One region of the Citrobacter enshiensis genome, then DNA from elsewhere that is predicted to be linked to it. Evidence: predicted binding sites of a transcription regulator. Region 1 holds the regulator's gene; each other region holds the start of a gene.
What was found. The regulator CRP, encoded in region 1, controls carbon source genes, mostly activating them, when cyclic AMP is high. The targets are predictions, from matches to a motif close to ATGTGANNNNNNTCACAT.
Positions count from the first base shown of each region.

Region 2: mlc (sugar metabolism global transcriptional regulator Mlc) is a predicted target of CRP. The motif match lies at 2,161-2,178, and genes of this name have one in related genera.
Region 3: P2W74_RS22515 (6-phosphofructokinase) is a predicted target of CRP. The motif match lies at 1,950-1,967, and genes of this name have one in related genera.

Region 1 is NZ_CP119862.1:368,574-372,829, reverse strand. Features, by position in the region: partial or broken gene P2W74_RS01675 (hydrolase) at 1-517, shown strand, start outside; gene P2W74_RS01670 (YheU family protein) at 520-738, shown strand; gene P2W74_RS01665 (phosphoribulokinase) at 792-1,661, shown strand; gene P2W74_RS01660 (OsmC family protein) at 1,708-2,112, opposite strand; gene crp (cAMP-activated global transcriptional regulator CRP) at 2,421-3,053, shown strand; gene P2W74_RS01650 (YccS/YhfK family putative transporter) at 3,105-4,256, shown strand, end outside.
Region 2 is NZ_CP119862.1:2,546,434-2,550,689, forward strand. Features, by position in the region: gene clcB (voltage-gated ClC-type chloride channel ClcB) at 1-75, shown strand, start outside; gene bioD (dethiobiotin synthase) at 31-726, opposite strand; gene mlc (sugar metabolism global transcriptional regulator Mlc) at 852-2,072, opposite strand; gene P2W74_RS12450 (LysR family transcriptional regulator) at 2,201-3,100, opposite strand; gene P2W74_RS12455 (MFS transporter) at 3,319-4,256, shown strand, end outside.
Region 3 is NZ_CP119862.1:4,729,403-4,733,658, reverse strand. Features, by position in the region: gene fdnG (formate dehydrogenase-N subunit alpha) at 1-324, opposite strand, end outside; gene fdhD (formate dehydrogenase accessory sulfurtransferase FdhD) at 516-1,352, shown strand; gene P2W74_RS22520 (YdgH/BhsA/McbA family protein) at 1,482-1,694, shown strand; gene P2W74_RS22515 (6-phosphofructokinase) at 2,098-3,078, shown strand; gene P2W74_RS22510 (PTS sugar transporter subunit IIB) at 3,090-3,404, shown strand; gene P2W74_RS22505 (PTS sugar transporter subunit IIC) at 3,397-4,256, shown strand, end outside.

The sequences.
Region 1 (4,256 bases):
AGGTCGGGATATTCCGATCGATGCGGCAGTGATTGTCTCCGCGCCTTTCGTGCTTGAAGCCTGCAGCTATCACATGGAAAAAGGCTTTTCGCGCGTTTACCAGCGCTATCTGCTCAATCTGCTCAAAGCCAACGCGTCACGCAAACTGGCGGCCTATCCCGGCACGCTCCCTGTCAACCTGGCGCAGCTAAAAGCAATACGGCGTATCCGCGATTTTGATGATCTTATTACCGCCAAAATTCACGGTTTTGCTGATGCGATAGACTATTATCGTCAATGTAGCGCCATGCCGTTGCTCAATCAGATCGCCAAACCCACGCTGATTATTCACGCGAAAGACGATCCGTTTATGGACAGTCATGTGATCCCGAACCCCGAGAATCTGCCGCCGCAGGTTGAGTATCAGTTAACCGAGCATGGCGGGCACGTCGGCTTTATCGGCGGGACGCTGCGCCGCCCGGAAATGTGGCTTGAATCGCGCATCCCTGACTGGCTCACCACGTATCTGGAAGCATAATCATGATGATCCCCTGGCAGGAGTTGTCCGCTGAAACGCTGGATAACCTGATTGAAAGCTTTGTATTGCGCGAAGGCACCGATTATGGTGAACATGAGCGTTCGCTTGCGCAAAAAGTCGCCGACGTCAAACGTCAACTACAGCGCGGCGAGGCCGTTCTGGTGTGGTCTGAACTCCACGAAACGGTCAACATCATGCCCAGAAAACAGTTGCACGAGTAATCCGCCGCTGAGGGCCGACTATACTAAAACGAGTGTTTATTCATGGAGTTGTTATGTCTGCCAAACATCCGGTGATTGCGGTAACAGGGTCCAGCGGCGCGGGGACCACCACCACCAGCCTCGCGTTCCGTAAAATTTTTGCACAGTTAAATCTGCGCGCCGCCGAGGTGGAAGGCGACAGCTTTCATCGCTATACCCGCCCGGAAATGGACATGGCGATCCGCAAAGCGCGGGACGCCGGGCGACATATCAGTTATTTCGGCCCCGAAGCTAATGATTTTGGTCTGCTGGAACAAACGTTCAGCGAATACGGACAAGCGGGCAAAGGCCAGTCGCGGAAATATCTGCATACCTACGATGAAGCAGTACCGTGGAATCAGGTGCCGGGAACCTTTACGCCATGGCAACCCTTGCCCGAACCGACCGACGTCCTGTTCTATGAAGGGCTGCACGGCGGCGTAGTGACGCCGCACCATAACGTTGCGCGCCATGTGGATTTGCTGGTTGGCGTAGTACCGATCGTTAACCTGGAGTGGATACAGAAACTGATCCGCGACACTGGCGAACGTGGGCACTCCCGCGAAGCGGTGATGGATTCGGTGGTCCGTTCCATGGATGATTACATCAACTTTATCACCCCGCAGTTCTCCCGTACGCATATTAACTTCCAGCGCGTGCCCACTGTGGACACCTCGAATCCCTTCGCGGCAAAAGGCATCCCGTCATTAGACGAAAGCTTTGTCGTTATTCATTTTCGCAATCTGGAAGGGATCGATTTCCCCTGGTTACTGGCGATGCTTCAGGGCTCATTTATTTCACACATCAATACATTAGTCGTGCCGGGCGGCAAAATGGGACTGGCAATGGAGTTGATCATGCTGCCGCTGGTTCAGCGACTGATGGAAGGCAAAAAAATCGAATAATATGCAGCGTTGCCGGATAAGCGTCACGCCCTCCGGCAACGTGAGATCACGCGGCAATCACTTCATATGAATGCGTGATATTCACCGCTTTTTCCAGCATTAACGCAACGGAACAATATTTTTCTGCAGAAAGATCAACAGCTCGCGAAACGGCGGCATCTTTCAGTTCATTGCCGGTCACAATAAAATGCAGATTGATATGCGTAAACAGACGCGGCGCCTCTTCACGACGCTCAGAAGTGAGCTTCACTTCGCAGTTGGTCACGTCCTGGCGTCCCTTTTGCAAAATAGACACCACATCAATCGCACTGCAGCCACCCGCGGCCATTAACACCATTTCCATCGGACTCGGCGCTTTATCACCGGAGTTACCATCCATCAAAATCTGGTGGCCGGAAGCAGACTCTCCCAGGAAGGTTAACCCTTCGACCCATTTCACACGCGCTTGCATATTTCGTAACTCCAATGTTTCAATTTTCCTGACAGATTACGCGGACATAACAAATCTCGCAATGGAAGGCGACCTGCATCATGCTGAAGCGAGACACCAGGAGACACACGGCGAAAGCTATGCTAAAACAGTCAGGATGCTACAGTAATACATTGACGTACTGCATGTATGCAGAGGACATCACATTACAGGCTGCAGTACATTTTTAGCAGCCCCCTTCCCTGGCAGCGGGAAGCATATTTTGGCAACCCCAGAGACAGCGTCGTTTTCTGGCTCTGGAGACAGCTTATAACAGAGGATAACCGCGCATGGTGCTTGGCAAACCGCAAACAGACCCGACTCTCGAATGGTTCTTGTCTCATTGCCACATTCATAAGTACCCGTCGAAGAGCACGCTGATTCACCAGGGTGAAAAAGCAGAAACGTTGTACTACATCGTTAAAGGCTCAGTGGCAGTGCTGATTAAAGACGAAGAAGGGAAAGAGATGATCCTTTCTTATCTGAATCAGGGCGATTTCATTGGCGAATTAGGCCTGTTTGAAGAAGGCCAGGAACGCAGTGCATGGGTACGTGCAAAAACGGCCTGTGAAGTCGCTGAAATCTCCTACAAAAAATTTCGCCAACTGATCCAGGTAAACCCGGATATTCTGATGCGCCTGTCTTCCCAGATGGCTCGTCGCCTGCAAGTTACGTCCGAAAAAGTCGGCAACCTTGCCTTCCTCGACGTAACCGGTCGTATCGCTCAGACTCTGCTGAACCTGGCGAAACAACCCGATGCGATGACTCACCCGGACGGCATGCAAATCAAAATCACCCGTCAGGAGATCGGTCAGATCGTTGGCTGTTCTCGCGAAACCGTTGGTCGTATTCTGAAAATGCTGGAAGATCAGAACCTGATCTCAGCGCACGGTAAGACCATCGTCGTCTACGGCACTCGTTAACCCCGTCGAAATAGCGCATTACCCTGTAATGCGCCATTTTTGTTGGCACCGATGTGGCGAAGACTGATCTATCATCCTGAAATCAACTACGCACTGCGGCAAACGCTGGTGCTGTGTTTGCCTGTGGCGATTGGTCTTATCATTGGTCAGTTGCATCTGGGATTGCTCTTTTCTCTCGTTCCCGCCTGCTGCAACATTGCCGGGCTTGATACCCCCCACAAACGCTTTTTCAAACGCTTAGTCATTGGCGCATCGCTGTTTGCCGGATGCAGCCTGGTCATGCAGCTACTGCTCGCGCAAGCAATACCGCTGCCGCTGATTCTGACGGGGTTAACGCTGATTCTTGGCGTGACGGCGGAACTCAGCGCCTTGCATGCCCGACTCCTGCCGGCTTCGCTTATCGCCGCCATTTTCACGCTAAGCCTGGCCGGTAACATGCCCGTCTGGGAACCGTTGCTGATCTATGCCCTGGGCACCCTGTGGTACGGGCTTTTTAACTGGTTTTGGTTCTGGCTCTGGCGTGAACAACCGCTACGCGAGTCGCTCAGTTTGTTGTACCGCGAGCTGGCCGACTACTGCGAAGCCAAATACAGCCTGCTCACCCAGCACGCCGATCCTGAAAAAGCGCTGCCGCCCTTGTTGGTACGCCAACAGAAAGCGGTGGATCTCATCACCCAGTGTTACCAGCAAATGCACATGCTGTCGGCGCATCACAATAATGAATATAAACGCCTGCTGCGGGCCTTCCAGGAAGCGCTGGACTTACAGGAACATATCTCCGTCAGCCTGCATCAGCCGGAAGAGGTGCAAAAGCTGGTCGAACGCAGCCATGCAGAGCAGGTGATTCGCTGGAACGCGCAAACGGTCGCTGCGCGCTTACGCATCCTGGCGGATGATATTCTGTATCACCGCCTGCCGACTCGCTTTTCCATGGAAAAGCAGATTGGCGCGCTCGAGAAAATTGCCAACCAGCATCCCGATAACCCGGTGGGTCAGTTCTGTTACTGGCACTTTAGCCGCATTGCCCGCGTATTGCGGACCCAACGCCCGCTGTATGCCCGTGACCTGATGGCGGATAAACAGCGTCGACTCCCGCTGATCCCGGCGCTAAAAAACTATCTGTCATTCAAATCGCCCGCACTGCGAAATGCCGGGCGCATCAGCGTCATGCTGAGTATCGCCAGTCTGATGGGGAGCGCGTTA
Region 2 (4,256 bases), 2.2 Mb from region 1:
TGCGTGATCGCGTCGGTATTATCGCGAACGTTACGCCACGACTCTATCTACCGACAGCACGCTGCCAAGCATTGACATGCGGATGTACTGCCCGAGTTCACGTTGCTCTGCACGAGGAAGATACGGCAGTTCACCGATCAAAGGTGCAGGGATTTTTTTACCCAGCACATCAATGATCCCTGCATAATGTGCAAGACCTGGGTTGATACGGTTTGCAACCCACCCCATCAAAGGCAGTCCATCATTGGCAATGGCCTGCGCCGTCAACAGCGCATGATTGATGCAGCCTTCCTGGATCCCCACCACCATCAGTACCGGGAGTTGCTCCTGCACGACCCACTCGGATAATGGGCGAAGGTCATTCATCAGACTCCGCCACCCGCCAGTGCCTTCTACAACGACGTGGTCCACCTTTTCACTCAGACTCGCCAGACCGTTGGACAGCAAGGTGTAATTGATGGGACCACTGTGCGCCACGCTACTTTCATCTTCGCTTAACGCAATAGGGTTGATGGCCTCATAAGGCAATTCAAGAGAAGAGACACTCTGCAGCACCAGCGCATCTTTGTTGCGCAACCCTTCGGGTGTCTCTTTGCTTCCTTTGGCGACAGGTTTGTAACCCGCGACAGTTTTACCCCCTGACGCTAACGCTTGTAGTAATGCGCGGGAAACCACTGTCTTCCCAACAGAAGTGTCTGTACCTGTAATAAAGAAACGCTTCAGCATCACTAACTCCACCGTTATGCTTCAAAAATATAAGCCAGGAAAATAATACAGTGGAGAAAGTCTAAGGTATGACAAGGGGGATCGGCTTGAGATAGCGCAATTTTTCTTACGACAGTGAAAAAATGTTAACCCTGTAATAGACGAATCAACAAAGAGCCGTTATACATCGCGTCTTTTACCAGCGCCGCGCCCGCCATCGTTCCCTGATTTGAAAACTGCGTGCTCTCCACGACAATGTTCTTACTGTAGGCCGGGAGCGCTTGCTGGCGAATGCTGTCGGCAATGGCGGGGAAAAGAATATCCGCCGCTTTGCTTAATGGAGAACCGATCAGGATTTTTTGCGGGTTAAATAAATTCACCATGATGGCCAGAATACGCCCCACATGGCTTCCGACGCCGCTGATGATGTCCTTCGCCAGTAAATCCCCTTCGAGGGCGGCCTGACACAGCGAATCCACCGTTAATGGCTGACCGTGTAGCGTAGAACTCATCGACTGATTGAGTCGTAATTGCGCCAGTTCGAGGACGCTGTCCACGCTGGCAATGGTTTCCAGACAGCCGTGATTACCGCAATAGCAGCGTTTACCGTAGGGATCCACCTGCGTATGACCGATCTCAACCAGGCTACTGCTCCCCGCATGCAGCAAATGACCATCGGTGATGACGCCCGCCCCCACGTTGTGATCAATCACCACCTGAATAACATCGCGCGCGCCGCGTGATGCGCCGAACAGCGCCTCGGCCATCGTCCATGCGCTGATATCATGCTGAATATAGACCGGTACACCGGTATGTTGCGCCAGCGTTTCACCCAGCGCCATCTCTTTGACGTCATCATAAAATGGCATACGGTGGACGATGCCATTCTCAGTATCAATAATGCCTGGCATGGTGACGGCGATAGAGGTTAACCGCTCAAGTTGCTGTTGATGGCGGATAAAAAACTGATCGACCAGCGTGATGATACGATCAAGCAGCGGGATGTCGGCGATAAGGGGAAGTTCAAGACACTCCTCCACAACCAGTTTGCTGCTCAGGTCGCGCAAGGCGAGGAAAATCTCACCGCGGCTGATGCGGATAGACAAGTAGTGCCAGGCTTCGGTTTCCACCATCAGCCCAACAGCAGGACGACCACGGCTACCCGCTTCTTTGATCTCCAGCTCCTGCACTAAATGCGCTTCCAGCATTTCGCGGACAATTTTTGTAATACTGGCAGGCGCCAATTGTGCCAGGCGTGAAAGATCAATACGCGATACCGGCCCCAGCTGATCAATCAGGCGATATACCGCGCCTGCGTTGGTCTGCTTGATTTGATCGATATGCCCAGGCTGACTATCAGCAACCACCTCTGACTCCCTTTATTTTCGCGCTCCGAAATAATCTGTAGGCTATGGTGAAGGACTTCAACACTTGTCGTCAAATTTTTGCGTAGCCGTGTGATTTACCGCACATTTTCACTGCTTTTTAAACTAAATTAAGCACGACTTACTGCGGATAACAACTGATGGCGAAACCGCTGCGCGGCGTGACTTTGTTCATGGTGTTTCGGCCAGACCAGCCACATTTCCGAAACAGCATCGGCTTCAGCGATCGGTATCCAGCACATTTCATCAATCTTCACGCGTTGAAAGGAGGCAGGCAGAATCGAAACGCCCAGCCCCGCCGCCACCAGCCCAATGATGGTCATCGCCTCCCCAACCTCCTGGGTAATAACCGGCGTCAGGTTATAGCGCCGCATCAGCCCGAGGATATCGTCATACAGCCCCGTCCCGACGTGAGGATCAAAAAAGACAAACGGTTCCTTCGCCAACTCGACCAGGGTCACCACCGGCTTTTGCGCCAGTCTGTGCTCGCGAGGGATCATCGCCATCAACGGCTCGTGCAGTATCACTTCCCGGTTCAGCGTATCCGGAAGCAGTGTATTGCGCAGCAATCCCATATCCAGCGCCCCCTCGCTCAACGGTGCAATCTGTTCACGGGTATTCATTTCGCGGGTCTGCATATGTACATCAGGAAAATCCTGACGAAACCCGGAAAGGGTATCGGAGACCGCTTTAATAAAGGGCGCCGAGGAGGTGAAACCGATGCGTAATTCCCCCGCCTCTCCCTGATGCAGGCGTTCCGCCCGCGCTGCGGCCTCATTGACCAACCCCAAAATTTGCCGACTGTCGGCCAAAAACTGCCTCCCGGCGGCCGTCAGCGCCACGCTGCGATTGGTTCGCGCCAACAGTCGCGCCCCAACCTGCTGCTCAAGGATCTGAATCTGTTGGCTCAGCGGTGGTTGAGAAATATTAAGACGCGCGGCGGCGCGACCAAAATGCAGTTCTTCCGCAACCGCCACAAAATAGCGTAAGTGACGCAGCTCAATATTCATATTTTAAAAGTATTATTTGAGATTATTAATATATTAGACAGAATATTTTGATTTTCCTACTCTTAAGTCTGATTCTTCAGCCGCTTTGTTGTAGCCCGTCGGGATAGGGGATGGACACGTTCCCAGGCCCGAATGGCGCGAAAAAAGCTTAATGAGTCAGTTTTTCAGGTGGTCATACCCGTCACCTAAACTACGGGGATGCTAAGCAAGGATTTCACGTGAGCCGTACTACTATTGTCGATACCGCCCCGGCAAGCGATATTGATGAACCGATTATTTCCCAGCCGAATCAATTTATAAAACGCGGCACCTCCCCGTTTATGCGCGTCACACTGGCGCTTTTTTCTGCCGGACTGGCGACATTCGCCCTGCTCTATTGCGTACAGCCGATTTTGCCTGTGCTGTCCCATGAGTTTGGCGTATCGCCAGCCAGTAGCAGTATCTCTCTTTCCATCTCGACCGGAATGCTGGCCATCGGTTTACTGTTTACCGGCCCGCTTTCCGATGCCATCGGCCGCAAACCGGTGATGGTGACCGCACTGCTTCTCGCCTCCTGTTGTACGTTACTGTCAACCATGATGACCAGCTGGCACGGCATTCTGATCATGCGAGCATTGATCGGGTTGTCGTTGAGCGGCGTTGCGGCGGTGGGAATGACCTATTTGAGCGAAGAAATTCACCCCAGTTTTGTGGCGTTCTCTATGGGGTTGTACATTAGTGGCAACTCCATTGGCGGTATGAGCGGACGCTTGATCAGCGGAGTCATTACGGATTTTTTCAACTGGCGAATTGCGCTGGCGGCAATAGGTTGTTTTGCGCTCGCCTCGGCATTAATGTTCTGGAAAATATTACCGGAATCCCGTCATTTCCGTCCCACCTCGCTACGGCCTAAAACGCTGTTCATCAACTTTCGTCTGCACTGGCGTGACCGGGGTTTGCCGTTACTGTTCGCCGAAGGCTTTTTGTTGATGGGGTCATTCGTCACACTGTTTAACTACATCGGCTACCGGTTGATGCTCTCCCCCTGGGAGCTGAGTCAGGCCGTTGTAGGGCTGCTCTCCGTTGCTTACCTCACGGGGACCTGGAGCTCGCCAAAAGCCGGAGCCATGACCACTCGCTATGGCCGCGGTCCGGTGATGCTGTTTTCGACGGGTGT
Region 3 (4,256 bases), 550 kb from region 1:
CAGGCGGCTTTCTGAGTGAATGAAGTCCACCAGACCAGCCCCTTTCGGGCAGAGCGCACCGCGGTTTACCGGATGGTCCGGATCGCCTTCGATGTGGAAGATAGATGCTTTGGCGTTTTTAGCTCCATCGCCGAGACTGTACATTAACAGCCCACAGCCGACGGAACAGTAAGTGCAGGTGTTACGGGTTTCGCGGGTGCGCAGCAGTTTATATTGCCGTGTTTCCGCGAGCGCTACGCCGGGCGCGAAGCCCAGTGCCGCTGCCGTGGTGCCTGCCATACCGCCAGCGCAGATCTTAAAGAACTGCCTTCTGCTGACCTGCATGGTTTGCTCCTTGTTTCGACATTGTCACTTCCCTTTTACATTTGTATCCAGATGCGCGGGGAGTGGTTGTTATTTTTCTTTACGGATGTGCCCGTAAAGGTCCAGAATTGGGGTAATTTCCCTCCATCCAGGAGGGGTTTGTAAAGAATACCACAATGTTGGTATGCGTGTTCTTATACGGTTAAAAGAAAGTGAATAAGATACATCCCGAAGAGGTTCAAAACGTGACGTGCGTCACAGGTTCTCGCCAGGTGACCTTATGGAAACGTGAGGATTTACAACATCCTCAGCCGGATGAGGTAGCTGAAGAAGTGCCCGTCGCGTTGGTATACAACGGGATTTCTCACGTCGTGATGATGGCTTCTCCAAAAGATCTTGAGCACTTCGCGATGGGCTTTTCGCTTTCTGAAGGCATTATCGACCACCCGCGCGATATTTATGGGATGGAGGTTGTACCTTCCTGCAATGGCCTTGAAGTCCAGGTCGAACTCTCCAGCCGCCGTTTCATGGGGCTGAAAGAACGCCGCCGGGCATTGGCCGGGAGAACCGGTTGCGGGGTTTGTGGCGTTGAGCAACTCAACGACATCGGTAAACCCGTTCAACCTCTGCCATTTACCCAGAGGTTTGACCTTGCGAACCTTGATCATGCCCTCAGGCATCTGAGCGATTTTCAGCCGATTGGGCAGCTCACCGGGTGTACTCACGCCGCGGCATGGGTTCTGCCCTCCGGTCATCTGGCTGGGGGACATGAGGATGTGGGTCGACACGTTGCACTGGATAAACTGCTGGGTCGGCGTGGCAGGGAAGATGACACCTGGAAAAGTGGTGCCGCGCTGGTTTCCAGTCGCGCCAGCTATGAGATGGTGCAAAAGTCAGCGATGTGCGGCGTCGAGATCCTGTTCGCCGTTTCCGCCGCCACCACGCTCGCGATTGAAGTCGCCGAGCGCTGTAATTTGACGCTGGTGGGTTTTTGCAAACCGGGCAGAGCGACGATTTATACCCATCCACAGCGATTGATTGCTGAGTAAAATAATAGTCAAAAATTTTGAATTAGTTTGGCAAATCCCTCCGCTTTTAGTTGTGTGATGTGAAGGCTATTATTTATCACATCAAGGCAAAATGCCTTATCAAAACAACTAAATTAAAAGGGTTATACCATGAAAAGCATCAAAATTTTTGTCGCAGCTATCGCTCTCGCTACGTCTTTCGGCTCTTTTGCCGCACAGTCGATTACTGCGACAGGTTCGACGCTGGAAAGCGCTGAAGCGAAAATTGCCGCTCAGGCTGAACAGGCGGGTGCCAGCGCCTACAAAATCACTCAGGCTTACACCGGTAACCGTGTGCATATGACGGCCGAACTGCTGAAATAAGTATTCCAGCCAACTGTCGAAAGAGCGCCCTTGCGGCGCTTTTTTTGTATCTGCTATTCCTTCCCGCCGCTATTATTCCAGTTAATGAGGCACCCTGAAAATAAAAAACAGGGCCTTAATCACATTTTTGCCTTTTCATAAAATACGCTTCCTCATCGAATAGCATTGCGAAGATAATGGATTTACCTTCGGTCTTTAACTCAATGATAATTAACTAAATTCAAAAACAAATGTTAACTCCGTCGCTGTTTTAAATAGAGACATTGATCACAAAAAACACTGTTAATTAAGCGCTGTCAATACCACGGATTGGCAAAATTATCGGCATTTTGTGATCTTCATTGCAAATAACTAGCTTGAAGTCAGGGAAAAATGTTTCCACGGACGCTTCGGAGGAAACGCGATGAAAATGGGTATTGTCATTAGTGGTGGAGACGTTTCTGGAATTAATAATTTTATATTCCAGGTGGCTAAACTCGCGAATGCGGAAATTACATTATTCAATGGTGGTATTCCTGGTTTACTGGAGAAAAATCACCATGACGTCACCTGGCGCGATTTGGTTGATTTTTCCATCGCGGCAATACCGATCATTACGTCGGGAAGAACAATCCGTAAATTGCAACGTAGCGAATACGAAGCGATCGCGAAAAAAATAAAGTCGCTGCGTATTGACGTGCTCATTATGGCCGGCGGCGACGGCAGTTTGCAGTTTCTGAATACTCTGAGTGAATTTGATATCAATTGCTTTGGCGTGGGAATGACCATCGATAATGATGTTTATGGCAGCCATTATACGATCGGATTTTCGACCGCCTGCGAACAGATTATTAAGGAGGTTTCGCGTTTACGAAATACGGGCAGAGCGCTTCCTGGGCGCGTTTTTATGGTGGAGTTATTGGGGGGATATTGTGGCGAATTGACACTGCAGTCAGCCATTAAATGCAATGCGGATATCGCCTTGATACCAGAATCCCAGATGCCGCTTGAAACGTTAGCGCAGCGGGTGAAACAGAAACTGGCAGTCCAAAACAGCGTGATTATCCTGTGCTCAGAAGGCTATACCAGGGAATACTCTCCCGGCTTTCAGGGGGCCATTGATACGATGATCAAGCAACTCGAACCGCGCATCGGCGAGCGAATTCGTAAAACGATTGTCGGGTACGGTTTGCGTAATGGCGACCCAACCTGTGAAGAAATTTATCAGGGCACCATTATGGCGAACGAAGTGGTTCGGTGCGTTCAGTCAGGGATGAAAAATAAAGCCATTATTATAAATCAAAGTAATAAACCTATTCCGATTGATTTAGTCAGTATGAAAAAACGTCTGGTCGATACAGACGGACATCATTACAAACTTGCCAAACAACTCAATATTATTTGAGGAGACCTTACATGCTGAAAATTCTTTGCGTATGTGGCTGCGGCCTCGGTTCAAGTTTTGCTATTGAAATGACGGCGAAAGCTGTTTTAAAGAAACTGGAAATTCCTGCCCATATTGAACATACCACGGTATCCGAAGCAGGAGCGTTTAAATCCGATATGATTCTGACGCAAAAAACCTTTGCTGACATCTTAACGGCAGATGCCAGTGAGGAAGAAATTAAACGGGTCGTGGTACTGAATAAGCTCACGGATAAAGACGAAATTGAAACCAAGATCGTCGCGTTTTTAAAAGAACGCAATCTAAAGGTAGCCCATTATGAATAGCTTCGTTGAGTTCATCGTAAAAGATTTGCTCGGTCAGGCATCGATATTAATCGCCTTTATCGCGATGTTCGGGCTGATTTTGCAAAAAAAATCGCCGGGGAAAACCGCTGAAGGAACGTTTAAAACGTTGCTTGGTTTTTTAATCATGATGGCCGGGATCAACATTATTGTCGCCACGCTGACCTTCCTGAACGATATCTTCACCCAGGGGTTTGGCATGAAAGGCTACATTACCGATGTGGCCGCCATCGCCGGGTTAGCCAACCGCGAGTTGGGATCGGAAGTGGCGTTAACATTGATGGTGATTTTTGCCGTCAATATTATTATCGCGCGTCTGACGCCGCTGAAATACATCTTCCTGACCGGACAGGCCTTGCTGTGGATGGCGACCATTGGCGCGGTAATTGGCTATAAATCGGGTCTCACCGGGCTTCCATTGATTTTGACCGGCGGGATTTTTGGTGGCGTGATGGCGGTACTGATGCCTGCGCTGGCGCAACCGGTGGTCAGACGCATCACCGGTTCGGATGATGTGGCATTGGGGCACTTTTGTACCATCGGTTACCTGGTGCAGGCCGCTGTTGCTAAAGTCGTGGGCAAAGGGTCTCGCTCCACGGAAGATCTCGAATTACCCGATAACTTCAAGTTCTTACAGGATACTTACCTCGCGATGGCGGTGGTGATGGTGCCGATGTACCTGATTCCGGCGTTGGCGGCGGGCCCGGAATATATCGCCCAGTTTTCTAACGGCATTAACTACCTGATGTATGCCTTCATGCAGTCCATTCAGTTTGTGGCCGGCGTCTTCGTGCTCTACAGCGGCGTGCGTTTATTGCTGAATGAGCTGGTTCC